4 regions of the Ancylobacter sp. WKF20 genome follow, and region 4 is predicted to be linked to each of the others. Evidence: predicted binding sites of a transcription regulator. Region 4 holds the regulator's gene; each other region holds the start of a gene.
What was found. Region 4 encodes LexA, which represses DNA repair genes until DNA is damaged. Its sites were predicted from a motif close to TGTTCNNNNTGTGTTCNG; they were not measured.
Positions count from the first base shown of each region.

Region 1: the regulator LexA is predicted to act here: its motif matches at 5,361-5,378, upstream of AncyloWKF20_RS16190 (YifB family Mg chelatase-like AAA ATPase).
Region 2: the regulator LexA is predicted to act here: its motif matches at 5,597-5,614, upstream of AncyloWKF20_RS13240 (UvrD-helicase domain-containing protein).
Region 3: the regulator LexA is predicted to act here: its motif matches at 5,720-5,737, upstream of ssb (single-stranded DNA-binding protein).

Region 1 covers NZ_CP121679.1:3,507,944-3,515,662, reverse strand. The annotation lists gene fdhD (formate dehydrogenase accessory sulfurtransferase FdhD) at 1-305, opposite strand, end outside; gene fdhF (formate dehydrogenase subunit alpha) at 319-3,174, opposite strand; gene AncyloWKF20_RS16200 (NADH-quinone oxidoreductase subunit NuoF) at 3,186-4,742, opposite strand; gene AncyloWKF20_RS16195 (formate dehydrogenase subunit gamma) at 4,739-5,212, opposite strand; gene AncyloWKF20_RS16190 (YifB family Mg chelatase-like AAA ATPase) at 5,451-6,983, shown strand.
Region 2 covers NZ_CP121679.1:2,850,272-2,857,990, forward strand. The annotation lists gene AncyloWKF20_RS13225 (FAD-linked oxidase C-terminal domain-containing protein) at 1-1,218, opposite strand, end outside; gene AncyloWKF20_RS13230 (thioesterase family protein) at 1,452-1,964, shown strand; gene AncyloWKF20_RS13235 (50S ribosomal protein L11 methyltransferase) at 1,991-2,917, opposite strand; gene AncyloWKF20_RS13240 (UvrD-helicase domain-containing protein) at 3,000-5,537, opposite strand; gene AncyloWKF20_RS13245 (ABC transporter substrate-binding protein) at 5,706-6,581, opposite strand; gene AncyloWKF20_RS13250 (LysE family translocator) at 6,764-7,339, shown strand; gene AncyloWKF20_RS13255 (aminopeptidase P family protein) at 7,399-7,719, shown strand, end outside.
Region 3 covers NZ_CP121679.1:1,188,991-1,196,709, reverse strand. The annotation lists gene AncyloWKF20_RS05410 (TIGR00730 family Rossman fold protein) at 1-517, opposite strand, end outside; gene gyrA (DNA gyrase subunit A) at 678-3,434, opposite strand; gene AncyloWKF20_RS05400 (MarC family protein) at 4,092-4,718, shown strand; gene ssb (single-stranded DNA-binding protein) at 4,976-5,539, opposite strand; gene AncyloWKF20_RS05390 (hypothetical protein) at 5,838-6,002, shown strand; gene uvrA (excinuclease ABC subunit UvrA) at 6,071-7,719, shown strand, end outside.
Region 4 covers NZ_CP121679.1:1,365,418-1,373,136, forward strand. The annotation lists gene glp (gephyrin-like molybdotransferase Glp) at 1-139, shown strand, start outside; gene hpxZ (oxalurate catabolism protein HpxZ) at 188-580, shown strand; gene AncyloWKF20_RS06260 (GntR family transcriptional regulator) at 681-1,373, shown strand; gene atzF (allophanate hydrolase) at 1,410-3,233, opposite strand; gene lexA (transcriptional repressor LexA) at 3,446-4,147, shown strand; gene AncyloWKF20_RS06275 (ComEC/Rec2 family competence protein) at 4,141-7,143, opposite strand; gene gltX (glutamate--tRNA ligase) at 7,207-7,719, shown strand, end outside.

The DNA of each region.
Region 1 (7,719 bases), 2.1 Mb from region 4:
ACCATCTGGCGCGCCCGCTCGTCGTTGAGCCAGAGGCGCACCTCGATGCCAACCGCGCCATCGGCCTCGTCGAATTCCAGCGTCTCGATGGAATCGACATCACCGAGGTCGTCGATGACGCCCTCGGTGAGGCTGAAGCCGTAGCCGAAATCCTCGATGTCGGCCGGCGTCGCCATCATCACGGCATAGGTGGAGCCGTTATGGACGATGGCGACCGGGGTCTCCTCCGGTATCGCGCGTTCCCCTTCCTGCGCCCCCTGGGGGCCGCAGGCGAGGCGGGAAACGCGCAGGACCGGCGGGATCATGACCGGATCCCGCTCACTCCGCCGCGACGGCGATGCGGCGGCTCTGGCGGGCGAAGGCGTCGTAATCCTCCTGCCACTCGGACGGCCCGTTCGAGCGCGAGATCTGCACGGCGGTGACCTTGAACTCGGGGCAGTTGGTCGCCCAGTCCGAGAAGTCCGTGGTCACGACGTTGGCCTGCGTCGTCGGGTGGTGGAAGGTGGTGTAGACGACGCCCGGCGCCACGCGGTCGGTGATCTCCGCGCGCAGCGTGGTGCCACCGGCACGGCTGTCGATGCGGACCCAGTCGCCCTGGCGCACGCCGCGCTGCTCGGCATCGTGCGGGTGGATTTCCAGCACGTCTTCCGGGTGCCACGCCACGTTCTCCGTGCGGCGGGTCTGCGCGCCGACATTGTAGTGGCTGAGGATGCGGCCCGTGGTGAGCAGCAGCGGGAAGCGGGCGCCGGTGCGCTCGTCGGTCGGCACATATTCGGTGACGACGAACTTGCCCTTGCCGCGCGCGAACCCGTTGATGTGCATGATCGGCATGCCCTCGGGGTTGGCGTCGTTGCACGGCCACTGGACCGAGCCCATCTCGTCGAGGCGCTTGAAGGAGACACCGGCGAAGGTCGGGGTCAGCGCGGCGATCTCGTCCATGATCTGCGAGGGATGGGTGTAGTTCCAGTCAAGGCCGATGGCCTTGGCCAGCATCTGCGTCACTTCCCAGTCGCCATAGCCATTCTTCGGCGCCATCACCTTGCGCACGAGCTGGATGCGGCGCTCGGCATTGGTGAAGGTGCCGTCCTTCTCGAGGAAGGTGCAGCCCGGCAGGAAGACATGGGCGTAGTTGGCGGTCTCGTTCAGGAACAGGTCCTGCACGATCACCAGCTCCATGGCCGCGAGGCCCGAGGCGACGTGGTGGGTGTCCGGGTCGGACTGGAGGATGTCCTCGCCCTGGATGTAGATCGCCTTGAAGGTGCCGTCGACGGCGGCGTCCAGCATGTTCGGGATGCGCAGGCCCGGCTCGGCGTCGAGCGGACGGCCCCACATCGCCTCGAAGGTGGCGCGGGTCGCGTCGTCGGAGATGTGGCGGTAGCCCGGCAGCTCATGCGGGAACGAGCCCATGTCGCACGAGCCCTGCACGTTGTTCTGGCCGCGCAGCGGGTTCACGCCGACGCCGCGACGGCCGATATTGCCGGTCGCCATGGCGAGGTTCGCGATGGCCATGACGGTGGTCGAGCCCTGCGAGTGCTCGGTGACGCCGAGGCCGTAATAGATCGCCGCATTGCCGCCGGTGGCGTAGAGCCGGGCCGCGCCGCGGATCAGCTCGGCCGGAACGCCGGAGAGCTTCTCGACTTCCTCGGGCGAGTGGCGCTTGTCGGCGACGAACTCGGCCCAATCCTGGAATTCCTCCCAGTCGCAGAACTGGCGGACATATTCCTCGTTCACCAGGCCCTCGGTCACCACGACATGGGCGAGCGAGGTGACGACGGCGACGTTGGTGCCCGGCTGCAGCGGCAGGTGGAAGTCGGCGGTGATGTGGGGCGAGCGCACCAGGTCGATGCGGCGCGGATCGACGACGATCAGCTTGGCACCCTGGCGCAGGCGCTTCTTCATGCGCGAGCCGAACACCGGGTGGCCGTCGGTCGGGTTGGCGCCGATCACGAGGATGACGTCGGAATCCTCGACCGAGTCGAAGTCCTGCGTGCCTGCCGAGGTGCCGAACGCCTGATTCAGGCCATAGCCGGTCGGCGAGTGGCAGACGCGGGCGCAGGTGTCGACATTGTTGGTGCCGAAGCCGGCGCGGATGATCTTCTGGACGAGATAGGCTTCCTCATTGGTGCAGCGCGAGGAGGTGATGCCGCCGACCGACTTGCGGCCATAGGCGTCCTGGATGCGCTTCAGCTCGGAGGCGGTGTGGGAGATCGCCTCTTCCCACGAGACTTCACGCCACGGGTCGGTGACCTTGGCGCGGATCATCGGCTTCAGGATGCGGTCCTGATGGGTCGCGTAACCCCAGGCGAAGCGGCCCTTGACGCAGCTATGGCCGCGATTGGCCTTGCCGTCCTTCCAGGGCACCATGCGGACCACTTCCTGGCCGCGCATTTCCGCCTTGAAGGTGCAGCCGACGCCGCAATAGGCGCAGGTCGTCACCACCGAATGCTCGGGCGTGCCGATATCGATCAGGCGCTTCTCGGAGAGGGTGGCGGTCGGGCAGGCCTGCACGCAGGCGCCGCAGGACACGCACTCGGAGGTGAGGAACGCTTCCGACTGGCCGGGCGACACGCGGCTGTCGAAGCCACGGCCGGAAATGGTCAGCGCGAAGGTGCCCTGAACTTCCTCGCAGGCGCGCACGCAGCGATTGCAGACGATGCACTTGGCCGGGTCATAGGTGAAGTACGGGTTCGACTCGTCCTTCGGCATGACGAGCTCGGAGGTGGGGGCGAAGTGGTTCTTGCCCTCCATGCCGTAGCGCACCTCGCGCAGGCCGACCGCGCCGGCCATGTCCTGCAGCTCGCAGTCGCCATTGGCGGCGCAGGTCAGGCAGTCCAGCGGGTGGTCGGAGATGTACAGCTCCATCACGCCCTTGCGCAGCTGCGCGAGGCGCGGGGTCTGGGTGTGGACCTTGATGCCCGGCGCCACCGGCGTGGTGCAGGAGGCCGGGGTGCCGTTGCGGCCCTCGATCTCGATCAGGCAGAGGCGGCAGGAGCCGAAGGCCTCCAGCGAGTCGGTGGCGCAGAGCTTGGGGATCTGCGTCCCCATTTCCATCGCCGCGCGCATGATGGAGGTGCCTTCCGGCACCGTCACTTCCATCCCGTCAATGGTCAGCGTGACCATCTTGTCGGTCTTGGGGGCGGGCGTACCGTAGTCGATCTCATGGACGAGTGACATGTGCAGCGTCCTCATTCAGCGGCTTCGAGGCGGCGCGGGGCGCCAAATTCCTCGGGGAAATGGGTCATCGCGCTCAGCACCGGATACGGGGTAAACCCGCCAAGGGCGCAAAGCGATCCAAGCTTCATGGTCTGGCAGAGATCGGTGAGCGTCGCGAGGTTGGCCTCGACGCGCTCGCCGGCAATGATGCGGTCCATCAGTTCGACGCCGCGCGTCGAGCCGATGCGGCAGGGGGTGCACTTGCCGCAGCTCTCCACGGAGCAGAACTCCATGGCGAAGCGCGCCATCTTCTTCATGTCGGCATCCTCGTCGAACACGACGATGCCGCCATGGCCGATCAGCGCGTCCTTCGCGGCGAAGGCCTCGTAATCGAAGGGCAGGTCGAACTGCCAGGTCGGCACATAGGCGCCGAGCGGGCCACCGACCTGCGCCGCCTTGACCGGCTTGCCGGTCGCGGTGCCGCCGCCGATGTCGTTGATCAGCTCGCCGAGCGGAATGCCGAAGGCGGTCTCGAACAGGCCGCCATACTTGATGTTGCCGGCGATCTGGATCGGCATCGTGCCGCGCGAGCGGCCCATGCCGAAATTGGCGTAGAACTCGCCGCCATCGGCCAGGATATGCGGCACGGCGGTCAGCGAGAGCACGTTGTTGATGACGGTCGGCTTCTGGAACAGGCCCTTATGCGCCGGCAGCGGGGGCTTGGCGCGCACCGTGCCGCGCTTGCCTTCCAGGCTGTCGAGCAGCGCCGTCTCCTCGCCGCACACATAGGCGCCGGCGCCCATGCGCACTTCCATGTCGAAGCTGTACTGCGAGCCGGCGATGTTCACGCCGAGCATGCCATGGGCGCGGGCGGCGGCGATCGCCTTCTCCATCGCCCAGATGGCGTGGGGATATTCCGAGCGGGTGTAGACATAGCCCTTGGTGGCGCCCACCGCGATGCCGGCGATTGTCATGCCCTCGATCAGCTCGAAGGGGTCGCCTTCCATGATCATGCGGTCGGCGAAGGTGCCGGAATCGCCCTCGTCGGCGTTGCAGACGATGTACTTGCGGTCGGCCTTGGCGTCCGCCACGGTCTTCCACTTGATGGCGGTCGGAAAGCCCGCGCCGCCGCGCCCGCGCAGGCCCGACTTCTTGACTTCCTCGATGATCTCCACCGGGCCGAGGGCCAGAGCGCGCTCGAGGCCCTTATAGCCGCCATGGGCGCGGTAATCGCTGTAGGAGGCCGGGTCGATGATGCCGCAGCGCGCGAAGGTGAGGCGCGTCTGCTTGGCCATGAAGGGGTGCTCTTCCGGCTTGCCGATGCGCAGCGCATGCGCGCCGCCTTCCTGGAAGCCGGCGGCGAACAGGCTCTCGACATCCTCGGCGCCGACCGGGCCGTAGCCGATGCGGCCTTCCGGGGTCACCACCTCGACCAGCGGCTCCAGCCACAGCATGCCGCGCGAGCCATTGCGGATTATCTCGACCGGCTGGCGGCGGGCGAGCGCCGCGGCCTGGATGGCCTCGACCACCTCGTCGGCGCCGCAGGCGATGGCGCAGGCGTCCTTGGGAACGTAGATGCGAAGGGTCACGACTGCGCCTCCAGGATCAGGGCATCGAGCCGGCGCTCGTTCAGCCGCGCGACGATCTTGCCGTCCAGCATGGCCGAGGGAGCCGTGGCGCACAGGCCGAGGCAATAGATGGGCTCGACGGTGACGCGGCCATCGGCCGTGGTCTCGCCGAGCTTGCAGCCGAGCTTGTGCTCGGCATGGGCGGTGAGCGCGTCGCCGCCGGCGGCCTGGCACGCCTCGGCGCGGCAGATCTTCAGCACGTGGCGACCGGCCGGCTCATGGCGGAAATCATGGTAGAACGTCACGACGCCGTGCACTTCGGCGCGCGAGACGTTGAGCTTCTCGGCGAGCATGGGCACGATGGCGTCCGGCACATGGCCAAACGTCTCCTGCACCGCATGAAGCATGGGCATGAGGGGACCTTCGAGGTGCGAGAACTCCTCGATCACCGTGCGGGCGCGCTCCTCGCTCCAGGGTTCGTAATGCGGCATCTTCTCCCGGGCCTTCTTTTAGAATTTTCCAAACAGACATTCCTATGTCGTTGAAACGAAATCAATTCGGGTGTTCCGTGCCTTGATAGAATTTTTCTATCACTAAGGCACGATCACACGCCGCACCCGCCTCATGGGCGCCATAACGTGTTCCCTAAATGTTCTTGACCGGTAGGGTAAAACCGCTAGATTTCCCTTGGGGCGCCTCAAAACGGCGCAAGGGCGACGGGGGCGCGGCATGGTCCAGCGCGTGGCGACGGTGGCTTTCGAAGGCGTCGAGGCGCGCCCGGTCGATGTTCAAGTTCAGGTGAGCCCCGGCCTGCCGGCCTTTAATCTGGTCGGTCTGGCCGACAAGGCAGTGACCGAAGCCAAGGAGCGGGTGCGCGCCGCGCTCATCGCCTCGGGCCTCGCCCTGCCCGCCCGGCGCATCACGGTGAACCTCGCCCCAGCCGACTTGCCGAAGGAAGGCAGCCATTACGACCTGCCCATCGCGCTCGGCCTCATGGCCGCCATCGGCGCCATCGGCACCGACGCGCTGGACGGCTTTACCGTGGTCGGCGAGCTCGCGCTCGATGGCCGCATCGCCCCGGTCGCCGGCGTGCTGCCCGCCGCCATCGGCGCCAATGCGCGCGGCCACGGCCTCATCTGCCCGGAAGCCTGCGGGGCGGAAGCCGCCTGGGCGAGCCCGGACATGCCGGTGCTGGCGCCGGCCTCGCTCATGCAGCTGGTCAATCATTTCAGCGGCCGCCAGCTGCTCGGCCGGCCCGAGCCCCGGCTTGAGGGCGGCAACGCCGCGCTGCCGGACCTCGCCGAGGTGAAGGGGCAGGAAACCGCCAAGCGGGCGCTCGAGATCGCCGCCGCCGGCCGGCACAATCTCCTGCTCTGCGGCCCGCCGGGCGCCGGCAAGTCGATGCTGGCGCAGCGCCTGCCCTCCATCCTGCCCCCGCTCGGCCCGGCCGAGCTGCTGGAGGTCTCGATGATCGCCTCGGTGGCCGGCGCCCTGCAGGGCGGCGCGCTCACCAATCGCCGCCCGTTCCGCGCCCCGCATCATTCCGCCAGCATGGCCGCCATGGTGGGCGGCGGCATGCGGGCGCGGCCGGGCGAGGTCTCGCTTGCCCATAATGGCGTGCTGTTCCTCGACGAGCTGCCGGAATTCGCCCCCGTCGTGCTGGATTCGCTGCGCCAGCCGCTGGAGACCGGCGAGGCGGTGATCGCCCGCGCCAATCACCGCATCGCCTATCCCGCCCGCTTCCAGCTCATCGCCGCGATGAATCCCTGCCGCTGCGGGCGCGCGGGCGAGCCCGGCCATACCTGCCGGCGCGGGCCGCGCTGCGCCAGCGAGTATCAGGACCGGCTCTCCGGCCCCTTCCTCGACCGCATCGACCTGCATCTCGACGTGCCCGCCGTGGCGGCGATTGATCTGGTGCGGCCGGGCCCTTCCGAGCCGAGCGCGGCGGTCGCCGCCCGCGTGAGCGCGGCGCGGCAGGCCCAGCGCGCCCGCTTCCGCGCGCTCGGCCGCCCGGACCTGTCGACCAATGCCGAGGCGAGCGGGCCGATCCTCGAGGAGATCGCCGCCCCGGACGAGGCGGGCGCGGCTTTGCTGGCGGACGCCGCCCGGCTGATGCGGCTCTCGGCGCGCGGCTATCACCGCGTGCTGCGCGTCGCCCGCACGCTGGCCGACCTCGCCGGCGCCGAGAGCGTCGGGCGCACCCAGATCGCCGAAGCCCTCGCCTACCGCTCCGCCGCCGACCGCGCCGCCGCGGCGGCGTGAGGGGGCGGGGGGCTGGCGAACCGACGGGGTTGTGGCACCCACGCTTCGAGAAAGCGGAGGTCGCGACACACCTTAACGACGTCATGGCCGGGCTTGACCCGGCCATCCACGACTCCCGGCCGCCGCACGCATCGAAAAGACGTGGATCCCCGGGTTAAGCCCGGGGATGACGGGCGCGAATGTGGAGGGACGCGTGAGGGGCAAAGGCGTCATCCCGGACGGCCAACGGCCGAGCCGGGATCGCTCGCAGGTACGGGATCGCGCGCCGAGCCGGGATCGTGTCCCGCCGAAGCCCCCGAACGATCCCGGCTCTCCGCTTCGCTCCGGCCGGGATGACGACCTGCGGACGGGTAGCTCGACGGCCTGCGTCCTGCCGGGCGCGGCAGAGGCACATGGCCGGCCAGCATCGTGCCGGTCGCGGCAGAAGGGCGCGGCCAAACCGTTTCCCGGACAAGCCACGCGGCGCCCACCCTAACGACGTCATGGCCGGGCTTGACCCGGCCATCCACGACTCCCCGCCGCACGCCGCCAAAGACGTGGATCCCCGGGTCAAGCCCGGGGATGACGGCGTGCTGAAGGTCAACGTCATCCCGGACGGCCAACGGCCGAGCCGGGATCGCTCGCAGGTACGGGATCGCGCGCCGAGCCAGAATCGTGCCCCACCTATGCCCCAACGATCCCGGCTCTCCGCTTCGCTGCGGCCGGGATGACTGCCTGCGGAGGGGGTAGCTCGACG
Region 2 (7,719 bases), 1.5 Mb from region 4:
CTTGGCCTTGGCCACATCCTGCGGGTCGTCCATGTCGACCAGCGTCACCGTGTGGAAATTGCCGTCGCCGACATGGCCGACGATCGGGGCGATCATGCCCATTTCCTCGATGTCGTGCTTGGTCTCGTCGACGCAATCGGCAAGGCGCGAGAGCGGCACGCACACATCGGTCGCCAGCGCCTTGGCGCCGGGCTTCAGCGGCAGGCAGGCCCAATAGGCATCGTGCCGGGCCTGCCAGAGCTTAGTGCGGTCTTCCGGCCGCGTCGCCCAGCTGAAATCGCCGCCGCCGAAATCGCGGGCGATCTCGCCGAAGCGCTCGGCCTGCTCATGCACACTCGCTTCCGTGCCGTGGAACTCGACGAACAGCGTCGGCGCCTCGGCAAGGTTCAGCTTGGAGTAGGCGTTGCAGGCGCGCACCTGCACCTCGTCGAGCAGTTCGATACGCGCGACCGGCAGGCCGGACTGGATGGTCAGGATCACCGCATCGCAGGCGGCGCGGATGGTCGGGAAAGCGCACACCCCCGCCGAGATCGCCTCCGGGATACCCGAGAGCTTCAGCGTCAGGCTGGTGATGATGCCGAGCGTGCCCTCCGCCCCGACGAAAAGGCGGGTGAGGTCATAGCCCGCCGCCGACTTCTTGGCCCGGCGCGCGGTGGTGATGACCTCGCCATTGGCCAGCACGGCGGTGAGCGCGATGACATTGTCCTTCATCGTGCCGTAGCGCACCGCATTGGTGCCGGAGGCGCGGGTCGAGGCCATGCCGCCGAGCGAGGCATCCGCGCCGGGGTCGATGGGGAAGAACAGGCCGGCATCGCGCAGATGCTCGTTGAGCTGCTTGCGCGTCACGCCCGGCTCGACCACGCAGTCGAGGTCTTCCGGGTGAACCGACAGCACGCGGTTCATGCGCGAGAGGTCGATGGAGATGCCGCCGCGCGGGGCGTTCACCTGCCCCTCCAGCGAGGAGCCGGTGCCGAAGGGAATGACCGGCACGCCCGCCTTGGCGCAGGCCCGCACGACGCGCTGCACTTCCTCGGTGCTCTCGACGAACACCACCGCATCCGGCGCCTCATTGGCGAGCCAGGTGATGGTGTTGGCGTGCTGCTCGCGGATGGCGCGGCCGAGCGCGAGGCGGTCACCGAAATGGCCGGCGAGTTCGGCGATCACCGCGGCGACCTCTGCCTTATCCGCCGCCGTCGCGGCGCGGCCCTCATCCAGCATCTCAGCCATGTCATCCTCCCTGCCCGGCCTTTGGCGCAGGGCTTACACCCGATCGTCCGGCGGCGCGAGACGCGCGCACCGTGCGAATCCGCCCGAGGGAGCGCAAAAACCGCGAGATCGCAAGATTTCAGTCATTCAATCGCCATCAGGACAGGTGACGACTGCTCTGAAAGGCGGCACAATGCTTGTCAATAAGGCAGCGCAGAAGTCGCTCGCTTCTCGGGGGTCGTGTCATGCTGGACGGGATCGACTTCGAGCCCGTGTTCTTCGCGCCGTTCGTCTCGTCCGTCATGACGGTCGAGCCGGGCTGGGTGGACCACAACGGGCATTTGCATTCAACCTATTACACCCTGCTGTTCGAGCAGGCGGTGGACGAGGCTGTGTTCCTCGTGGGCCTCGGCCCGCATCTGACCAGCCGGGCGCCGGCCTCCTTCTTCACCGTGGAGGCGCATCAGCGTTTCGAGCGGTCGCTGCAGGTCGGCCATCAGGTGCGCGTCACGCTGCGGCTGATCAATTATGACGAGAAGCGGATGCACCTGTTCCAGGAGCTGCACCATGCCGGCGAAGGCTGGACGGCGGCGACCTGCGAGCAGATCGCCCAGCATGTCGAGCCCGGCAGCCGCCGCGTCTCGCCCTTCCCGGACGAAGTCCTGGAGCGCCTCGCGCTGATGCGGGCGGCGCATGGCGCGCTGCCGCTGCCCGACGGCCTCGGCCGCCCGATCAACATGCCGATCCGGCTGTCGTGAACCTTCAGGCCGCCTGAGCGGAGCCCTCACCCGCGGCGGGGGCGCCCCGCATCGGCGGCGAGTTCCAGTGTCACCCAGCCCTCGATGGTGCGCTTGCGCACGAGGCGCAGCCCCTGCGCGCGATAGGCCGCGAGCGCCGCATTGGCGTGGGACGGCAGCAGCCCCGACAGCACCACCCGCCCGCCGGGCGCCAGCAGCTTCGCCAGCGGACGGGCAATCAGCTTGAGCGGCGCCAGCAGGATGTTGGCGAGGATCAGATCATAGGGCCCGCCGCGCTTGAAGGCGCCCGCGCCGAGCCCCGGCGCGTGCAGGAATGTGATCTCCGGCCCGGCATGGTTGGCGCGCGCATTGGCCCGCGCGGTCGCCACCGCGACGCGGTCGATGTCGCTGGCCAGCACCGGTGTGTGGAACAGCCGCGCCGCCGCCATGGCGAGCACGCCCGTGCCGGTGCCGACGTCGAGCGTGCGGAACGGCCGGCGCTTCTTGCCGAAGGCGTCGATGGCGGCGAGGCACCCCTTGGTGGTGCCGTGATGGCCGGTGCCGAAGGCCAGCGCCGCCTCGATCTCGATGCCGATATGGTTGGGCCCGACCACATGCCGGTCATGCGAGCCATGGACGAGGAAGCGGCCGATGGCGACCGGCGCCAGCCCTTCCAGCGAGGCGGCCACCCAGTCCTTCTTCTCCAGCGTGGAGAACACCGCGCTGTCCGCCAGATCCGGCGCGACGATGGCGATCAGCTCGCGCACCATCGCCTCGTCCGGCTCCTCGCCGAAATAGACCTCGACCGCCCAGCCCGAGCCTTCCGCGACATTCTCGATCTCGAAGGCGCTGGTCGCCACCTCCGCCGGATCGAAGCTCTCGCCGAGAAATTCCGCGATTGTCCGCGCCGCCTCTTCCGGCGCGTCGAGCCGCATCACATGCGAGGCCCCGTTGGGCGGCAATCCTTCGAGCATGGCACTCCTCGCGTCGCGGGCTGGATGGCGCTCTGTAAGCGAGGGCGCGGGGGAATGCCAGAGCCGGACGGCCCTGCGCCGCTCACGCCGCCTGCACGAAGCTGTCCACCACCTTCTTCTCGCCAGCCTTGTCGAACTGGACGGTGAGCTTGTTGCCCTCCACCGCGACCACTTCGCCATAGCCGAACTTCTGGTGGAACACGCGTTCGCCGAGGCCGAAGCGGGCCGGCGTGCCGGTGGATTTGGCGATCAGCTCGCCCTCGATGATGCGCGTGCCGCGCGCCGCGGTGGAGGCGGCGAAGCGTGTGGGGCGGTTGTCGGCGCCGCCCGTATCCCGCCCTCCGGTAAAGCCGCCGGACGACCCGCCGGAAGCGCCACCAAAGCTGCCGCCGCCAAAGCTACCGCCACCCGTGCGCGCTGCGTTCTGCGCGTTCTGCGCGCGCTGCCAGCCGGGCGTCGAGTAGGACGAGCCGAAGCTCTGCGCCTCGTCGAAGCGGCTCGGGCCATAGCCATAGCGCCCCTGGCCCTGCCCGCCGCCCCAGCCGGAACCACCGCGCGATTCCGTCACCTCCACATCCTTCTCCGACAATTCGTCGAGGAAGCGCGAGGGCACGCTGGACTGCCAGAGCCCATGGATGCGCCGGTTCGAGGCGAAGAACACCTTGGCGCGCTTGCGGGCACGGGTGAGGCCGACATAGGCGAGGCGGCGTTCCTCCTCCAGCCCCGCGCGGCCCTGCTCGTCGAGCGCGCGCTGGTTGGGGAACACGCCCTCCTCCCAGCCCGGCAGGAACACGGTGTCGAATTCCAGCCCCTTGGCCGAATGCAGCGTCATGATGTTGACGGCGTCCTGCCCGGCGGCGCCTTCCGCGTCCATCACCAGCGAGATGTGCTCAAGGAAGCCGACGAGGTTCTCGAACGCCTCCATGGAACGCACCAGTTCCTTGAGGTTGTCGAGCCGGCCCGCCGCGTCCGCCGAGCGGTCCTTCTGCCACATCTCGGTGTAGCCGCTCTCATCCAGAACGATCTCGGCGAGTTCATGCTGCGGCAGGGTGGCCATCTGCTCGCGCCAGCGGTCGAAGGCGCCGACGAGGTCGCGCAAAGTGAGCCGCACCTTGGGCTTCAGCTCCTCGCTGCCGACAAGCTCGCGCGCCGCCTCGACCAGCGGCAATTGCGCGGCGCGGGCATGGTCGTGGATCTGCCGCAGCGCCGCGTCGCCCAGCCCGCGCTTGGGCACATTGACGATGCGCTCGAAGGCGAGGTCGTCGGAGGGCGAGGCGATGACGCGCAGATAGGCCAGCGCGTCGCGGATTTCCGCCCGCTCATAAAAGCGCGGGCCGCCAATCACGCGGTAGTTCAGCCCGAGCGTGACGAAACGGTCTTCGAACTCTCGCATCTGGAACGAGGCGCGCACGAGAATGGCGACCTGGTTGAGCGGATGGCCCTGGCGCTGGAGCTGCTCGATCTCCTCGCCAATGGCGCGGGCTTCTTCCTGGCTGTCCCAGGCGCCCGTCACCGTCACCTTCTCGCCGGACTGGCCTTCCGAGAACAGCGTCTTGCCGAGCCGGCCCTCATTATGGGCGATGAGGTGGCCGGCGGCGCCGAGGATATGGCCGTCGGAGCGGTAATTGCGCTCCAGCCGCACCACGGTGGCGCCGGGAAAATCGCTCTCGAAGCGCAGGATGTTGTCCACCTCGGCGCCGCGCCAGCCATAGATCGACTGGTCGTCGTCACCGACGCAGCAGACATTGCGCGAGCCCTGCGCCAGCAGGCGCAGCCAGAGATATTGCGCGACGTTGGTGTCCTGATACTCGTCGACGAGGATGTAGCGGAAGCGCTTGTGGTACTCCGCCAGCACGTCCGGATTCTCGCGCAGCAGGCGGATGCTCTCCAAGAGCAGATCGCCGAAATCGACCGCGTTCAACGCCTTCAGCCGCGCCTGATAGGCGGCATAGAGCTTCTGCCCGCGCCCATTGGCGAAGGCCGCACCCTCGCCGGCCGAAACTTGATCGGGCGAGAGGCCGCGATTCTTCCAGCCGTCGATGGTGTTGGCGAGCAAACGCGCCGGCCAGCGCTTCTCGTCGATCGCCTCGGCCTGAAGCAACTGCTTCAGCAGCCGGATCTGGTCATCCGTATCGAGAATGGTGAAGCCGGAGCGCAGCCCCACCAGTTCCGAATGCCGGCGCAGCATGCGCACACCGATGGAGTGGAAGGTGCCGAGCCACGGCATGCCCTCCACCTGCTCGCCGACCATGGCACCGATGCGCTCCTTCATCTCGCGCGCGGCCTTGTTGGTGAAGGTCACGGCGAGGATCTGCGAGGGCCAGGCCCGGCCGAGCGAGAGGATGTGGGCGATGCGGGTGGTGAGCACGCGGGTCTTGCCGGTGCCGGCGCCGGCGAGCACGAGCACCGGGCCTTCCGTCGCCTCCACGGCGGCGCGCTGCTCGGGGTTCAGCCCGTCGAGATAGACGCCGCTGGCCGCCGGCCGGCCGGGATTGGCCAGCGCCGATGCCCGCGCGGCAATGCCGCCCGGCTTCGGCGCGGGAGCCTCCACACGCGCCGGCAGGTCGAAGGGAATATCGAACGCATCATCGTCCGGCGGCTGGTTCCGGGGGTCGGCCAAGGGCCCGCTCGCAGTCATGGTTTGATTATTGGTTTTTGATTCTTGGAAGAACAGATTGAAAGAACAAAATGGCATCGCCATGCCCGTTTGGCGAGGGCGGCGACGAATTGGCGGTTCTGCACCGCTTTTTCCGCAGGCGACGGCACGCTCAGGGCCGGGGCAGCACCTTTAGGGCCGGGGGAGAACTTGCGTCACCGGCGAGCCGGGCTCCGGCGGGCTGCCGAACCAGGTCTGGTGGATGCGCGCCAGCGTGCCGTCCATCTTCAGCCGGGACACGATGGCGTTCACCGGCTCGGTGAGCGGTGAGCCCTTGGCGAGCATCAGGCCATAGCTCTCTTCCGTGCCGAGCCGCGCCACCACGGCGAGATCGTTGCGCCCGAGCAGGCGGTAGAGCAGCGCCGGCATGTCGCCGATATGGGCATCGACCTCGCGGCGGCTGAGCGCGGCGAGCCCTTCATCCAGCGTGCGCACATGGCGGACGTCGCCGATGCGGTACTGCGCGCGGTTCGCGCTCACCCACTGATCGCTGGTGGTCTGCGCGATGACGCTGACCCTGCGGTCCTTCAGATCGCCCAGGGAGCGGATCGGCGAGCGGCGCATGACCGCCACGGCCTGGGTGGTGCGGTAGTAGGGCTGGGTGAAGTCGAAGCCTTTCAGGCGCTCGGGCGTGATGCTGAGCGAGGAGATGGCGATATCGACCCGCCCCTCCTGCACCGCCCCGAACAGCTCCCCGAAACGCAGGTTGGTGATCTCGACCGGTCGGCCGAGCTGGTCGCCAATGGCCCGCACGAGATCGGCCTCGAAGCCGATGATGTCGCCAGCGGCATTGTAGAATTCCCAGGGCATGTTGAGCAGCGTCGCGCCCACCCGCAGTGGCGGCGGGGTCTGCGCCTCGGCCTGCACCTCTGCCGCGGCGGTCGTCGGCGCCTGCGCCTGGCTTGGGGCCGGGCCCAGCGGGAGCAGCGCCAGCCAAGCGAGCGCCAGCCCCAGCACGCGCCACAAGGCCGTTCCGGAGCTGCGCGGCACCGTCACCGGCCGGATCATCCCATGACCGGCATCCCCCTCTGCTGCCGCGGCGATTGACGCCGCCCGCGTTGCCCCTGATGCTGGTGCAAACCTCGCCATCCGTCCAGCGGCCCTCCCCAAGCGGTCGTCCCCGAAGGTCTTGCCCAATGTCCTATGGCCTTTACCTGATGACCGCGCTCGCGGGCGCCTTATACGTGCTTATGCCCGGCCCTGCTTTCCTCGCGCTGTTCTCGCTGGCGGCGGCGCATGGCCGCCCGGCGGGAGCGCGCTTTGTCGGCGGCCATCTGGTGGGTGACCTGTTCTGGTCGGCGCTCGCGCTCGCCGCCATCATCGGTGTTAACCAGCTCGGGCCGACCCTGTTCGACCTGCTCGGCATCGGCTGCGGGCTTTACCTCTGCTATCTCGGCATCAAGGCGATCCGCGCGCGGGAGGGCGGCGACGGCGCGGTGGGCGCGCGCCGGCCGCTGATGACCGGCATATTGTTCGGCCTCACCAACCCGAAGGCCTACCCGGTTTCGGTGTCGATGTTCACCGCGCTGACCGCGAGCTATGCCTCGGGCCTCACCTGGGACGCGGCGCCGCAATTGCTGGCGGCGGCGCTGGTCGGCTTCATCCTCGCCGACATCATCCTCATCTGGGCCGCCGGCCTTGCCCCGGTGCGCCGCATGTTCCAGCGCCACGGGCGGATCATCACCCGCGTCACCGGCGTGCTGTTCGTCGCCTTCGGCGCCAAGTCGCTGCTTGACGCCGGCCGCGGCATCGCCTCCCGTCACTGACCCCTGTCCCTCGCCTGCCACGTAGCGCCAGAAGCGTGCCGTCCAGAAGAGTGCCGATCATGTATGAAGCCCGCCTGCAATCCTTCGCCGCCCCCGCCGCGCCGAGCCTCGGCACGGAGCGCCTGCGTCTTTTGCGGGCGGAGCTGGAACGGCGCGGGCTCGACGGCTTCCTCATTCCCCGCGCCGATGCGCACCAGAACGAATATGTCCCGCCCTGCGACGAGCGCCTCGCCTGGCTGACCGGCTTCACCGGCTCTGCCGGTGTCGCGCTGGTGCTGCGCGAGGCGGCGGCGCTGGTGGTGGACGGGCGCTACACGCTGCAGGCGGCACAGCAGATCGACACCGCCTCCTTCACCGTCGTGCCGCTGGCGGAGACCACG
Region 3 (7,719 bases), 180 kb from region 4:
GAAGCTCCGCCGGGCTGTCCGCCACCACCAGCATGTCGCGATGCTCCCGCCGCATGAAGCCTTCCTCCACCGTGTGATCGAGGAAGGTCAACAGGCTGTGGTAATAGCCCTCCACATCCAGCACCGCGCAGGGCTTGGTGTGGTTGCCGAGCTGGGCCCAGGTCCACACCTCGAACAGCTCCTCCAGCGTGCCAGCCCCGCCCGGCAGCGCGACGAAGGCGTCGGCCAGCTCGGCCATCTGCGCCTTGCGCTCGTGCATGGAGGTGACGATGCGCAGATCGGCGAGGCCGTGATGAGCGACCTCCTTGTCGACAAGGCGCTGCGGGATGATGCCGATCACCTCGCCGCCGGCGGCCAGCGCGGCATCGGCGAGCACGCCCATCAGCCCGACGGACGAGCCACCATAAACGAGGCCGATGCCCTGCTCCGCGAGCGCCCGCCCGAGGGCGGCGGCGGCCTCGCGATAGGCGGGGCGGCGGCCGGCATTGGAGCCGAGAAAGACGCAGATACGGCGCATGAGATCCTCGTCGACGTCGCTTCCCGTGGAAGCCCTTTGTTTCCTGGCAGGCGGCGCGCCATTGGAACCTGCCCGCAATGGCCGCCCGACATGGAAACGGCGCCGTTACCGGCGCCGCTCCGCGTGTTTCTGGCCATTCACGGCAGGCGGCCGCGCGGGATCATTCCTCGGCGCCCGCGCCGTCCTCGGCTTCCGCCTCGTCCTCGCTCACGCGCTCGACCGAGACGACCTTCTCGTCCTCCGCCGTGTCGAACACGATGACGCCCTGGCTGCCGCGCCCGACGATGCGGATGCCGTTCACCGGGCAGCGGATGAGCTGGCCGCCATCGGTCACCAGCATGATCTGGTCACCCTCATCCACCGGGAAGGAGGCGATGAGGGGCCCGTTGCGGTCATTGACCGCCATGGCGACGATGCCCTTACCGCCGCGCCGCGTGGTGCGGTACTCATAGGACGAGGTGCGCTTGCCGTAGCCATTCTCGGAGAGCGTCAGGATGAACTGCTCGGCCGCGCCCATCTCGATATAGCGCGCCTGGTCGATATCGGCCGGCACGGCGACGGCTTCCTCGGCATCGGCCTCGATCACCGCCTCCGGCTCCTCGCCGGCCGCTTCCGCGCCGTTCTGGCTGCGACGCATGGCGTTGGCGAGCTTGGTATAGGCCGCCCGCTCCTCGACGCTGGCTTCCACATGGCGGATGATGGCCATGGAGATGAGCTTGTCGGCGCCCTCGAGCTGGATGCCGCGCACGCCCATGGAGTCACGCCCCTTGAAGACGCGCACCTCGGTGACGGGGAAGCGGATGCACTGGCCGTTGGCACTGGTGAGCAGCACGTCGTCCTGCTCGGTGCAGAGCTGGACGTCGGCGATGGCCTCGCCCTCCTCCAGCTTCATGGCGATCTTGCCGTTACGATTCACATTGGTGAAGTCGGACAGCTCGTTGCGCCGGACCGTGCCGCCCGTGGTGGCGAACATGATCTGTAGCCGGCTCCACGTCTCCTCGTCCGGCAGCGCCATGATGGAGGTGATGCGCTCGCCTTCGGTTAGCGGCAGGATGTTCACCAGCGCCTTGCCGCGCGCCTGCGGGGCGGCGATGGGGAGGCGCCACACCTTCAGCTTGTAGACCTGGCCCTTCGACGAGAAGAACAGCACCGGCGCGTGGGTCGAGGCGACGAACAGGCGGGTGACGAAATCCTCGTCGCGCGTCTGCATCGCCGAGCGGCCCTTGCCGCCGCGCCGCTGCGCCCGATAGGTCGAGAGCGGCACACGCTTCACATAGCCCGCATGGGAGACGGTGACGACCATGTCCTCGCGGGCGATGAGGTCTTCATCCTCGAAATCGCCTTCCGCCTCGATAATCTCGGTCTTCCGCGGCGTGCCGAATTCCGCTTTCACCGCAAGGAGTTCGTCCTTGACGATGGTGCGGATGCGCTCTCGGCTGGCGAGAATGTCGAGATATTCGCGGATCTCCACGGCGATCTTGTCGAGCTCGTCCGCCACCTCGTCGCGGCCGAGCGCGGTGAGGCGCTGCAGACGCAGGTCGAGGATGGCGCGCGCCTGCTCGAAGGACAGCCGGTAAGTGTTGTCCGGGCCGAGCCGGTGGCGCGGATCGTCGATCAGCGCGATCAGCGGGGCGACGTCGAGCGCCGGCCAGTCGCGCGTCATCAGCGCCTCGCGCGCACTCGCCGGATCGGGCGAGGTGCGGATCGTGTGGATGATCTCGTCGATATTGGCGACGGCGATGGCAAGGCCCACCAACACATGCGCCCGATCGCGCGCCTTGCGCAGAAGGAACTTCGTTCGCCGGCTAACCACATCCTCGCGGAAGGCGACGAAAGCGGTCAGCAGATCGAGCAGGTTCATCAGCGCCGGCTTGCCGCCGTTCAGCGCCACCATGTTGGCGCCGAAGGAGGTCTGCAGCGAGGTCATGCGGTAGAGGTTGTTCAGCACCACCTCGGCCTGGGCGTCGCGCTTGATCTCGAACACGACGCGCATCCCCTCGCGGGAGGATTCGTCGCGGATCTCGGCGATGCCTTCCAGCCGCTTCTCGCGCACCAGCTCGGCGATGCGCTCGATCATCGTCGCCTTGTTCACCTGATACGGGATCTCGGTGACGATGATGGCGTCGCGGTCCTTGCGGATTTCCTCGATCGTGGCGCGCGAGCGCATCACCACCGAGCCGCGCCCGGTCAGATAGGCCTGGCGAATACCGCTGCGGCCGAGGATCAGCGCGCCGGTGGGGAAATCCGGCCCGTGGATATAGTCCAGCAGCTTCTCGACATCGAGCGAGGGATCGTCGATCAGCGCGATACAGGCATCCACCACCTCGCCGAGATTATGCGGGGGGATGTTGGTCGCCATGCCGACGGCGATGCCGCCCGCACCATTGACCAGCAGGTTCGGCAACCGCGCGGGGAGCACGGTCGGCTCCTGCTCGCGCCCGTCATAGTTGGCCTGAAAGTCGACCGTGTCCTTGTCGAGATCGTCCAGCAGCGCCATCGCCGACTTGGCGAGGCGCACCTCGGTGTAGCGTTCGGCCGCCGGCGGATCACCATCCACGGAGCCGAAATTGCCCTGGCCGTCGATCAGCGGCAGACGCAACGAGAAGTCCTGCGCCAGGCGCACCAGCGCGTCATAAATCGCCAGGTTGCCGTGCGGATGGTACTTACCCATCGTGTCGCCGGTGACGCGGGCGGATTTGTTGTAGGGCCGCTCGGGCGTGTAGTTGTTCTCGCGCATCGAGAACAGGATGCGCCGATGCACCGGCTTCAACCCGTCGCGCACATCAGGCAGCGCGCGCGAAACGATGACGCTCATCGCGTAGTCGAGATAGCTACGCGAAAGTTCTTCCGTGATGGAGACGGGCCGGATGTCCGTAGGGCCGCCGCCCTCCGGCTTTGTCGTATCGGAATCGGACAAGGAACCACTTTCCGTAGTTGCCGAACAGGTAGGATTGTCTAGCCGATTCCGGCCGCCAACGCCAGCTTTGCGCGCGTTTCAATCGCGCGAAAAGCGTTTCACTTTCAATGTGTTATGCGGGCGTTTTGAGAAACTGTGGAGATCATGGCCAAACCGGGGCATTTACGCGCGTTTTAGCGCGTCCCGGACCGGAGAAACCGGCAGGCGCGAACGCCGGTCCGCCCGGCGCCGCGGAGACCGCCAGGGCGGCAACCTGCCAGCCCCGAGAGCGACGCCCACGCCGATTTGGTCAAGGCCGCACGCCGATGGTGCCCGCTCGGGGCGCGCGAACCATCGTCGTCGGGGCTGCCGCACCCAATTCCGCTCCCCGTCTCTGAAAACGCCGCCGCCGAGGGGCGCGTCAGCCACTGCCACGGCAGGCTCGCAACACGTACCCGCCAAACGGCCGGCGGATCCTCTGACGCCGCTTCTCGGTAGGCCGATCGTCCCTACCCGCCTTCCCAGCCGCAGGACCTCTTCCGGCCTCCAGCTTTGCGCCGGCGGCAAGGCATGGCGCCGCCCTCGCTCCGCCTGCTGCCGCCGCAGCCGCATCTCCCGCGCCGTTCCCCTTGCACAACGGCCCCATGTCGGCACAGTGGGCGGTACCGGGGGGGCTCCATGCTCGACTACGTCTTCTCTGCCGCCGTCACCATGCTGGTGGTGATCGATCCCATTGGCCTCGCGCCGCTTTTCCTGGCGGTGACGCATGATCTGTCGCCGGCCGAGCGGCGGCTGGTGGCCTGGCGCTCCTCGGCCATCGCGCTGGCCATTCTGGTGTTTTTCGGGCTGGTCGGCGCGCCGCTGCTGCATGCGCTCGGCATTACCCTGCCGGCCTTCCGCATTGCCGGCGGGCTGCTGCTTTTCACCATTTCCTTCGAGATGGTGTTCGGCCGGCGCACCGAGCGCACCATCGATTCCAGCGCCGCCACGGCGCGCGAACAGGCGCTGCGTATGATGGCGGTGTTCCCGCTGGCGATCCCGCTCATGGCGGGGCCCGGCGCCATCACCGCCATGCTGCTGCTGGCCGGCGAGGCGCATGGCGATCCCGCCCGGCTGGCGGCGCTGTTCGTCATCACCCTCCTGGTGATCGCGAGCTGCCTGCTGGTCTATCTCGCCGCCGGTGGGGTGAACCGGCTGCTGGGCGTCACCGGTAACGCCATCCTCTCGCGCCTGCTCGGCGTGGTGCTGACGGCGCTGGCGGTGCAGTTTGTCATCGACGGCATCCGCGCCGCCTTTCCCAGCTGACGCGCGCGGGAGCCCGAGCGGCGGAGCACTTGGCCCTTAGTATCCTCGCCGATAAAGGCGGGTCCCCCACCGGGACGCCTCTGGGCGAAACCGGGGAGAAAGCCTCTAGGCACCACAGGAGCCGGAGGCTTGGCAAAAGCCGCCGCCCTGTCAGTCCTGCACCTGCCGCGCCGCTCCCCGCCTATGCCGTGATCCGCGCAGCTTCTTGAGCCGCGCAGGGTGGCTGTGTCGCGCCGGCCTTAACCTGGCGCCGCACCTCAGAACGGGATGTCGTCGTCGAGATCGCCGCCAAACTTGCCGCCGCCGCTCGCCGGGGCCGGCTTGCGGTCATTGCCGAAGGATCCGCCGCCGACGCTCGCACGCGAACCGCCGCCGCCAAAGGACGCACCACCGGAATAGCCGCCGCCCGAACCGAAATCGCTGCCGCCGGCGCTGTAATCGTCACCGCCGCCCTCGCCGCCGCCACTGCCGCGGCTGTCGAGAATGGTCAGTTCGCCGCGATAGGCGCGCAGCACAACTTCCGTGAAATAGCGCTCGCCGCCATTCTGGTCGGTCGCCTTGCGGGTCTCCAGCTGGCCTTCGATATAAACCTTGGTGCCCTTGCGCAGATACTGCTCGGCGACCTTCAGCAGGTTCTCGTTGAAGATCACCACGCTGTGCCACTCGGTGCGCTCCCTGCGCTCGCCGGAGGCCTTGTCGCGCCAGGTCTCGGAGGTGGCGATGCGCAGGTTGCAGACCCGCCCGCCATTCTGGAAGGTGCGCACTTCCGGGTCGCGGCCGAGATTGCCGATCAGAATAACCTTGTTGACGCTGCCCGCCATGTCGTCCTCCGAGAGTCTATCGGACGCCCGCGGCGGAGCGCGCGCGCCTTGAAGCGGGCATAGTAGCCCATCCCTGCCGCGCCTGCGCCCCCGCCCGCGCGCCTTTCCACATGCCACTGCCCGGTTGCGACTGCCGCAAGACCGGGCACCGCTCCCCGTCCGCCGTACCAGCGTCGCGATTGTTCTTGTTATGTTCCTAGCATTGTGGCTAGTCTGACGCAAGACGACGAGTCGCACATTGCAGCCGGCCGGAGCCGCATTATGTTAAGCCCCGTGATTGCCAGGGAGCTTTCCCATCATGACCGACGTGCGTAATCGCCGGCGCGCCCGCGCCACCGCCATTGCCCTGCAGGCCGAGGACGCCCGTCAGGCGTTGATCCGCCGCGCGCTTCTCGCCGTAACCGGCGGGCTCATCGCCGCCGTGGCGGTCGCGGCCCTCGCCATGCGGGGCATCGGCTTCTGATCCGTGCCGGGACGGGCGGCCGCCCCAGCGAACCTGTTTTGGCACTGCCCGTCGATAAAGAGACCGGAATGAAGGACCGCGTGGATCTTCCGCGCCGCGACGCCCGTTCGATCATCATTCGCGGGGCGCGCGAGCATAATCTCAAGAATGTGGATCTGGAGATCCCGCGCGACAGCCTGGTGGTGTTCACCGGGTTGTCCGGCTCGGGCAAGTCGTCGCTCGCTTTCGACACGATCTACGCCGAAGGCCAGCGCCGCTATGTCGAGAGCCTCTCGGCCTATGCGCGCCAGTTCCTGGAGATGATGCAGAAGCCGGACGTCGACCAGATCGACGGCCTATCGCCGGCCATCTCCATCGAGCAGAAGACCACCTCGAAGAATCCGCGCTCGACCGTCGGCACCGTCACCGAGATCTACGACTATATGCGCCTTCTCTGGGCGCGCGTCGGCGTGCCCTATTCGCCGGCCACTGGCCTGCCGATCGAGAGCCAGACGGTCAGCCAGATGGTCGACCGCGTGCTCGCTCTGCCGGAAAAGACGCGGCTGTTCCTGCTTGCGCCCGTGGTGCGCGGGCGCAAGGGCGAATACCGAAAGGAACTGGCGGACTTCCAGAAGAAGGGCTTCCAGCGCGTCAAGATCGACGGCCAGTTCCACGAGATCGCCGAGGCGCCGGCGCTCGACAAGAAGTTCAAGCACGACATCGACGTGGTGGTGGATCGTCTCGTCGTGCGCGGCGACATCGCCAGCCGCCTCGCCGATTCTTTCGAGACCGCGCTCGGCCTCGCCGACGGCATCGCGGTGATCGAATTCGCCGACGAGAAGGACGAGGGCGGCGAGGCACGCCGCATCATCTTCTCGGAGAAATTCGCCTGCCCGGTCTCCGGTTTCACCATTCCCGAGATCGAGCCGCGGCTATTCTCCTTCAACAACCCCTTCGGCGCCTGTCCGGTCTGCGATGGCCTCGGCCATGAGAGCAAGATCGACCCCGAACTCATCGTGCCGGACCGCACGCGCAGCCTCAAGCAAGGCGCCATCGCGCCCTGGGCGAAGTCCTCGTCGCCCTATTACGGCCAGACGCTCGACGCGCTCGCCCGCCATTACGGCTTCAAGCTGACCACCAAATGGGCCGACCTGCCGGAGAAGGCGCAGCAGGTCATCCTGCACGGCTCCGGGTCCGAGTTGATCCGCTTTGTCTATGACGATGGCATGCGGGCCTATGAGACCGCGAAGACCTTCGAAGGCATCGTCACCAATCTCGAGCGCCGCTGGCGCGAGACCGAGAGCGACTGGGCGCGCGAGGAAATCGGCAAATATTTCTCCGCCGTGCCCTGCGCCGCCTGTAATGGCTTCCGGTTGAAGCCCGAGGCGCTGGCGGTGAAGATCGCCGGCAGCCACATCGGCAACGCCGCGCAGCTTTCCGTGCGCGCGGCGCTGGAGTGGTTCGGCACCCTGCCCGGCCAGCTTTCCGACAAGCAGAACGAGATCGCCGTCCGCATTCTCAAGGAGATTCGCGAGCGCCTCGCCTTCCTGCTCGATGTGGGACTGGATTATCTCACTTTGGCGCGCGCTTCCGGCACGCTGTCCGGCGGCGAGAGCCAGCGCATCCGCCTCGCCTCGCAAATCGGCTCGGGGCTCACCGGTGTGCTCTATGTGCTGGACGAGCCCTCCATCGGCCTGCACCAGCGCGACAATGAACGCCTGCTCGGCACGCTGCGCCG
Region 4 (7,719 bases):
GCTGGTGCGCCCGCTGCCGGTGCAGGACAGCTCCATGCTCTCCGTGCTCGCCCGCGCCGACGTGCTGCTGGTGCGCCAGCCGCACGCGCCGGCGGCGAAGGCGGGCGAGCCCTGCGAGATTCTGCCGCTCGAGGATTGACCCCGCGAGCCGCAGCCTGTGTTCTGGACATCAAGCTGGGGGCTGGCGATGGACATCAATCTTCCCGACGTGAAGGTGGAGGTGGAAGCCGCCTTCGACCGCTATGAGCAGGCGCTGGTGAGCAACGATGTCGCCGGGCTCGACGCGCTGTTCTGGGCCGATCCGACCACCATTCGCTATGGCAATGGCGAGAATCTCTACGGCATCGAGGCGATCCGCGCCTTCCGCAAGGCCCGCTCGCCGCATGGGCTGGAGCGGACGCTGGATAAGACCGTCATCACCACCTATGGCCGCGACATGGCGGTGGCGTCCACTCTGTTCCGACGCGAGACCATGCCCGGCCGTGTCGGCCGGCAGATGCAGACCTGGATGCGCACGCCCGAGGGCTGGAAGGTCGTGGCGGCGCATGTGAGCGTCATCGCCGATCCCGACGAAGGATGATGCCGCGCGCCGCGCGACGGACCGGGCGCATCATGCTAGCCTCGCCGCCTCGCCTCGCTACTCGTGCGTGGCGCGTTCGTCCTTCGGGTTGTTGAGCACGATGTCTCTCGCCGTGATTCCGCCGGTCGCCGGCCCCCTCTCCGAGGCCCGCAAGCGGGTGACCCGCGCCGAGGAATTGCGGCTCCAGCTTGCCGACGAGATCACCCGCGGCCGCCTGCCCCCCGGCACGGCGCTGGACGAAACGGTGCTGGCCGCCCGATTCGGCGTGTCCCGCACGCCGGTGCGCGAGGCGCTGCGCGAGCTCGCCGCCTCCGGCCTGGTCGATGCCCGCCCGCATCGCGGCGCCGTGGTCGCACGCCCCAGCCTTGAGCGGCTGCAGGACATGTTCGACGTCATGGCGGAGCTGGAGGCGCTGTGCGCCGGCCTCGCGGCGCTGGCCATGACCCCGGCGGAGCGCCGGCAGCTCGACCAGCTTCACCAGAGCATGGGCGACATGATGCGCGCGGGCGACTTCCCCGCCTATCGCGAGGCGAATGAGCAGTTCCACGCCGCGCTCTATGCCGGCAGCCATAACGACTATCTGGTGGAAATCACCGTCGGCACGCGGCGGCGCCTCTCGCCCTTCCGGCGCGCCCAGTTCCACGCGCTCGGCCGCCTCGCCCTGTCCCATCGCGAGCATGACCGGGTGGTAACGGCCGTGCTGCGGGGCGAGCGGGAAGCGGCGGCAGCCGCCATGCGCTCGCACATCACCATCGTCCACGACGCCTATGAGCAATACGCTCAGACCGTTTGATCTCAGGCACTTACGGGCACCGGCTGATTCGACCTCTTAGCCCGCCGGCGCCAGAGCCCCGCGCTTTGCCGCCTCATCCGCCAGAAAGGCGCGCCAGCCGCCGAAGCTGGTGATGTCACGCGCCGCCGGTGCAGCGGCCGCCTCCATGGCGAAGCCCTTGACCGCCGTGCCGTCCTCGAGCGTCACCGTGGCGATGCCAAGGGGCGCGGGAATGCCGGCCACCAGTCGCCCGAAAGCGGCTTCCGGCAGCGCCCAGACCTCACAGGCGATGCGCGTCCCGGAGCCCGCGGCGCCGCGCAGCAGGCCGGGCCGGCGCACCCGGCCCTCCGGCAGCAGGAAGAGGCGATAATCCGGGCTGGTCCGCGCCTCGCGGATGAACAAACCGCCGGACTCCACCAGCTCGCCATTGAGCGGCAGGCCGGACAAATGCGCCCCGAACAGGGCGACCGCCACATAGCCCGGCGCCGGAGCCGGAACGGCCGCCAAGGCCGGCGGATGAGCGGCCCCGGTCGCGCCGAGCGTCAGCCCGGTATCACGATGGAAGGCGGCACCAAGCGCGGCCAGATGCGCGTCCTGCCCCGCCGGCGCCAGCAAAGTGATGCCCGCCGGGGCGCCATCGGCGCGAATCTCTGCCGGCACGGCGAGGCCGCACATGTCGAGCAAGTTGACGAAATTCGTGTAGACGCCGAGCTGGCTGTTGCAGCGCACCGGCTCGGCCAGCATCTGCGCGACCGTGAACACGGTCGGCATGGTCGGCACCATCAGCGCGTCGATGCCGGCGAGCGCCGCCCGCGCCTGCGCCTTCAGCTCCGCCAGCCGGTACTGGCCGCGAAACGCCTCGACGGCGCTGAAATGGCGGCCCTGCTCGATGATGCCGGCGACCACCGGATGCACCGACGCGGGCCGCGATTCGAGAAAGGCGCCGACCGCCGCGTAGCGCTCCGCCACCCAAGGCCCCTCATAGAGCAGCCGCGCCGTCTCGAAGAACGGCGTGAGGTCGATCTCGACCAGCCGCGCGCCCAGCCGCGCCATGCGCTCGGCGGCGCGCCGGAACCCCGCCTCCGAGGCGCGGTCGCCAAAGGTCACGAGATCCTGCGCGCGCGGCACGGCGAGCGTCGGGCCGGCCGGAAAGCCGGCGAGACCTCCCAGCGGCAGGACGCGCGAATAGGGATCATCCTCGTCCGCCCCGGCCATGACGGAGGTCGCCAGCAGCGCGTCTTCCACCGTGAGCGCGAAGACCGACACGCAGTCCAGCGAGCGGCAGGCCGGCACGACGCCGCGTGTCGAGACAAGGCCGAGACTGGGTTTGAGGCCGACGATATTGTTCAGCCCGGCCGGCACGCGGCCGGAACCAGCCGTGTCCGTCCCCAGCGCAAAGGCGACCAGCCCCGCCGCGACCGCAACCGCCGAGCCAGAGCTGGACCCCCCCGGCACCAGATCATCGCGCACGGCGTTGCGCGGCGTGCCATAGGGCGAGCGCGTGCCATTGAGCCCGGTGGCGAACTGATCGAGATTCGTCTTGCCGAGAACAATCGCCCCCGCCCGGCGCAGCCGCGCCACGGCCGCCGCGTCGCGCGTGGCGGGATAGGCGTAGTCTGGGCAGGCGCAGGTGGTCGGCAGGCCGGCGACGTCGATATTGTCCTTCACCGCGAAGGGCACGCCGTAGAGCGGCATCTGGGCGGGATCGGCGCCCTCGAGCCGCGCGAGCTGGGCCGCGATGCCGGCATCGTCGACCAGCGCCATGAACACCGCCGGATCGCCATGCGCCACGATGAGCGCCCGTGCCCGCGCCACCGTTTCCGCCGGCCGGGCCCGCCCCGCGCGGTGGGCGGCGAGAATGTCAGCTATGGTTCCGATCACGACTCGCGCCTTTCGTGCTGCACGCAGGACTATGCATAGGCATTAGGCAATATCTGGGCCATTGCATACAGATAGCCGACCTGCCCGTCGCGCGCCAGAGTTGCGGCAGGGTGAGAATTCCCCGTTGTGGAACACACAAAGAACGGATAGTGTTTGTTCGTGATTTGTTTCGCTTAACGGCCCTCGGGCACCCTACAGACGGATCGGGATCGATGCTCACCCGCAAACAGCACGAGCTGCTGCTCTTCATCGACGAACGCCTGAAACGGGACGGCGTGCCCCCCTCTTTCGAGGAAATGAAGGAGGCGCTCGATCTGCGGTCGAAATCGGGCATTCACCGCCTGATCACGGCGCTGGAAGAGCGCGGCTTCATCCGCCGCCTGCCCAACCGGGCCCGCGCGCTCGAAGTGCTCCGCCTGCCGGAGGACGCGCAGGCCCGCCCCGCGCGTGGCGCCTTCGCCCCCAATGTGATCGAAGGCAGCCTCGGCCGGGTGAAGCTGCCCTCCGCCGCGGTGGAGGAGGATTCCCGCCGCCCGGTAGCGATCCCCATCGTCGGCCGCATCGCCGCCGGCTCACCCATCTCCGCCATCCAGTCGCCCGACAGCACGATCAACATGCCGCCGGAAATGCTTTCGGGCGGCGAGCATTTCGCCCTTGAGGTGCGTGGTGATTCGATGATCGAGGCCGGCATCTTCGATGGCGACCTCGCGCTGATCCGCAAATCCGATACCGCCAGCACCGGCGACATCGTGGTGGCGCTGATCGACGACGAGGACGCTACGCTGAAGCGCCTGCGCCGCAAGGGCGCGTCCATCGCGCTGGAAGCCGCCAACCCGGCCTATGAGACCCGCATTTTCGGACCCGACCGGGTGCAGATTCAGGGCCGGCTCGTCGCGCTGTTCCGGCGCTACTGAGCGGGGATGGTCGCGCTTCCGGGCGCGGCCCGCGGATCGGCAACACTGGAGCCGTTGCGTCTTTCCGGCGTGACGGATGGTGCTGCCGGCAACCACGGCCTGGCGCCATCCGGCGGGCGCGAGTCGACCACCCGCCAGACGACCTTGGGTCTCAGTTCTGGTGGATGTGCGGTGGGCAGTTCAGGAGCCGTCGCGCGCGACGAGGGGGACAGAACCACCTCGGAAGGCTGGGGCTCACGGGCATCGGCCACGCCGGTTGTGATCGGCGACACGGCGCCGGGTGTCTTCACCCCGTATGTCGCGTCGTCTGGCGGCGCGCCGGCGGATGGGGTCTTCTCGGTCACCGTCGGCGATGGCGCACCCGTGAGCCAAGGTGTTCGCTCGTCAGGCAACGTAGCGCTGGAGCCATCGGTGCGAGCGCTCTCCAGGTTGCCTATGGGGGCGTCTCGCTGAAGAGTCGCTTGGGCGCGCGCATCCAGAGAAGCATCTGCACCCATCGCCGCCGCGTTCTGTACGGGAGGAGGCGCAGCCCGCCCCACCTCGCTTGGCGCAGGAGCCTGCGCCACCCGTCCCGCCGCGCTTGGCGCAGCAGCCGGCGCCGTCATCTCCGCGCCGCCCTCGACAGCAGCGCCGACCGCGCCGCCCCCGCCCCCATCTTCATCGTCAGTGATACCATCTTCGGCATCAGCAAAGCCGGTGAGCCCGACCCGCACCGCGGGCTCCGGCCCGACCGCCTCGCGATACAACGCCAGCGCCGAGGTCTGCCGTCGTGGGTCGATGCGCAGCACCTGCGCCGCGCAATCCTTGGGCGGCGCCTCGGTGGTGATCAGCAGCGCCACGCGCCGGCAGTCCTCCTCCAATGAGTCGCGGTGGCGCGACAGCGCGATAATCTCGCCGCCCGCCGTTTGCAGCGTGCAGCCCAGCGGATCGCAGCGCGCCGCCTGCGTCAGGGTCGGGTCCGCGAGGCGCGTGCGCTCACCCTCGGCGCTGAGCCATTGCTCGACGACGAAGCGGCCGGCTAGGCCGCGATCACGGTCGCCCATCAGCGTCAGCCGCCCGTCGCTCTGGCGCACCGCCACCGTCCGCCCCTCGCGGTCGACCAGTATGTCCGGCCGCTCGCGCAGCGGCGCCAGCGCAAGCCCGGCCAGCGCCAGCACGGGCGCCACAAGCACCAGCCGGCTGCGCAATAGGCAGAGGGCGGTGAGCGCCAGCGCGAACAGTACGAGACTCGCCAGCGGCAGCGCCGGCAGGCCGCGATCGGCACCGGGCACGGCGGCGACGGCGCGGGAGATGTCGACCATCCGCCCGATGCCCCAGCCCATCACATGCCAGGCCGGCGCGTCCCAGCCGAACGGAATGAGCAGCGCCCCCGCCAACCCCGCCGGCATGATGATGAAGGAGGCAATCGGCATCGCCCCGAGATTGGCGATGAGGCTCAGCGGCGCGAGGCGCTGGAAGTGATAGGCGGCGAAGGGCGCGGTCGCGAGGCCCGCCGCCAGCGATGTCAGCACCAGCGCGGCGATATAGACCGCCGGCCGATGCAGACAGCCCAGCCGCGCGCCCGGCAGTTCGGCCACCTGTCGTCCCCAATGCGCATAGGCGGCGACCAGCGCCAGCGTTGCGGCAAAGGACATCTGCGCGCCGGGATCGAGCACCGCCCAGGGTGTGAGCGCCAGCAGCAGCAGGGCGGCAACCGCCAGGGTACGGAGCGTCAGCGCGGGCCGGCCGAGAGCGACGCCGGCGAGCACGATGAGCGTCATCAGATAGGCGCGCTGCGTCGCCACCTCGCCGCCGGACAGCACGAGATAAAAGGTCGCCGCCAGCGCGGCCGGCACCGCCGCCCAGTTCTTGATCGGGTAGCGCAGCGCCAGCGCCGGCGAGAGCGCCAGCAGCGCCCGCACCAGAAAGAACATGCCCGTCGCCACCAGCGCCATGTGCAGGCCGGAGATGGACAGGACATGCGAGAGGCCGGCCACCCGCATGCTCTCCTCGATGCTCTCCGGCACCCCGTCGCGCAGCCCCGTCACCAGGGCGACAGCGATCGCCGCATCGCCCTGCGTCTGCGCCGAGGCTCCCGGCGGCAGCAGCGCCGCGCGGATGCGGTCGGCAATCGTCGCCCGCGTGGCCGCAAGCCAGGCGCTGACGGAAAGACCAGCCGGAGGCGGAGCGGTGGCCGGCACAACCGCTACCTTGCCGAGCGCGAATCCGGTGGCGCCGATCCCTTCCAGCCAGGCCAGCCGGCCGAAATCGAAACCGCCGGGATAGGCGGGCCCGGGTGGCGGAGCGAGGCTCGCCCGCAGCGCCACATGGGCGCCGACCTCGGGCGGCGTGCGGCTCGTCAGCGTCACCCGCACGCGGCGAGGCGCGGTCTCGCCCCGGCCGTCGAACCGCGTGAGTGCGAGGGTGATGCGGCTGCCGCGCGCCCGCTGCTCCGCCGCCTCGACGAAACCGGCAATCTCCACCCCGTCGACCGCGCGTTGCAAAACCGGATGGGCGATACGCTGCACCTGCAGGCTGGCGGTAGCGAAGCCGGCGGCGAGGGTCGCCAGCAGCGCCAGCAGATGGAAGGCCAGTGGCCGCTCGCGCGCCAGCAGGGTGAGCGCAGCGAGGCCGACAGCGGGGATCAGCCCGGCATAGGGCCAGGGCTCGCGCGGTGCCCCGAAATAAAGCGCGATGCCGGCCGCGAACACCACCGGCAGGAACAGGAAGAAGCGCCGCTCGGCCACCTCCAGCGCGAGCGCCGCGCCCAGCGCCTCGGCAAACCGTCCGGCGATCCCCGGCAGGTCAATGAGGCCGCCTCGCGCGCCGCGCGGCACGCCGAAGGCGATGGCCCGCGCCCGCCCGCGCGCCCTTGATCCGGCTTCATCGCTGTGACGCCCCCGACGGGGCTCGCCCGCGTCCTGCACGCCCTGCCCCAGTCTCGGCGGCGCGCTGTTGAGGAGCGAACGCCAGCCATGCGGCGCCGCCATTTCCCACGCCGGGGAGCTATGGTACACGCACCGTCCGCATCCGCCATGCTGTGCCGTCGCCCGCTACCGGCGACGCGAGACGGAAGAGATATGTCCGAGACCGTCGTTACCCGCTTCGCCCCCTCGCCCACCGGTTTCCTGCACATTGGCGGCGCGCGCACCGCGCTGTTCAACTGGCTCTATGCCCGGGCGAAGGGCGGCACGATGCTGCTGCGCATCGAGGACACCGACCGGCAGCGCTCCACCCCCGAGGCGATCGACGCCATCATCGACGGGCTGAAATGGCTCGGCATCGACTGGTCCGGCGACGTGATCTACCAGTTCGCCCGCGCCGAGCGGCACCGCGAGGCGGTGGAGCAGATGATCGCCGCCGGGCGCGCCTATCCGTGCTTTGCGACCGCGCAGGAGCTGGAGGAGATGCGGGAGAGCGCGCGTAGGGAAGGCCGCCCGCCGCGCTATGACGGGCGCTGGCGCGACCGCCCGGCCTCGGATTACCCGACCGACCGCAAGCCGGTGTACCGCCTGAAGGCGCCGACCGAGGGCGAGACGGTCATTGAGGATCTCGTGCAGGGCCGCGTCGTCATCCCCAACAAGGATCTCGAC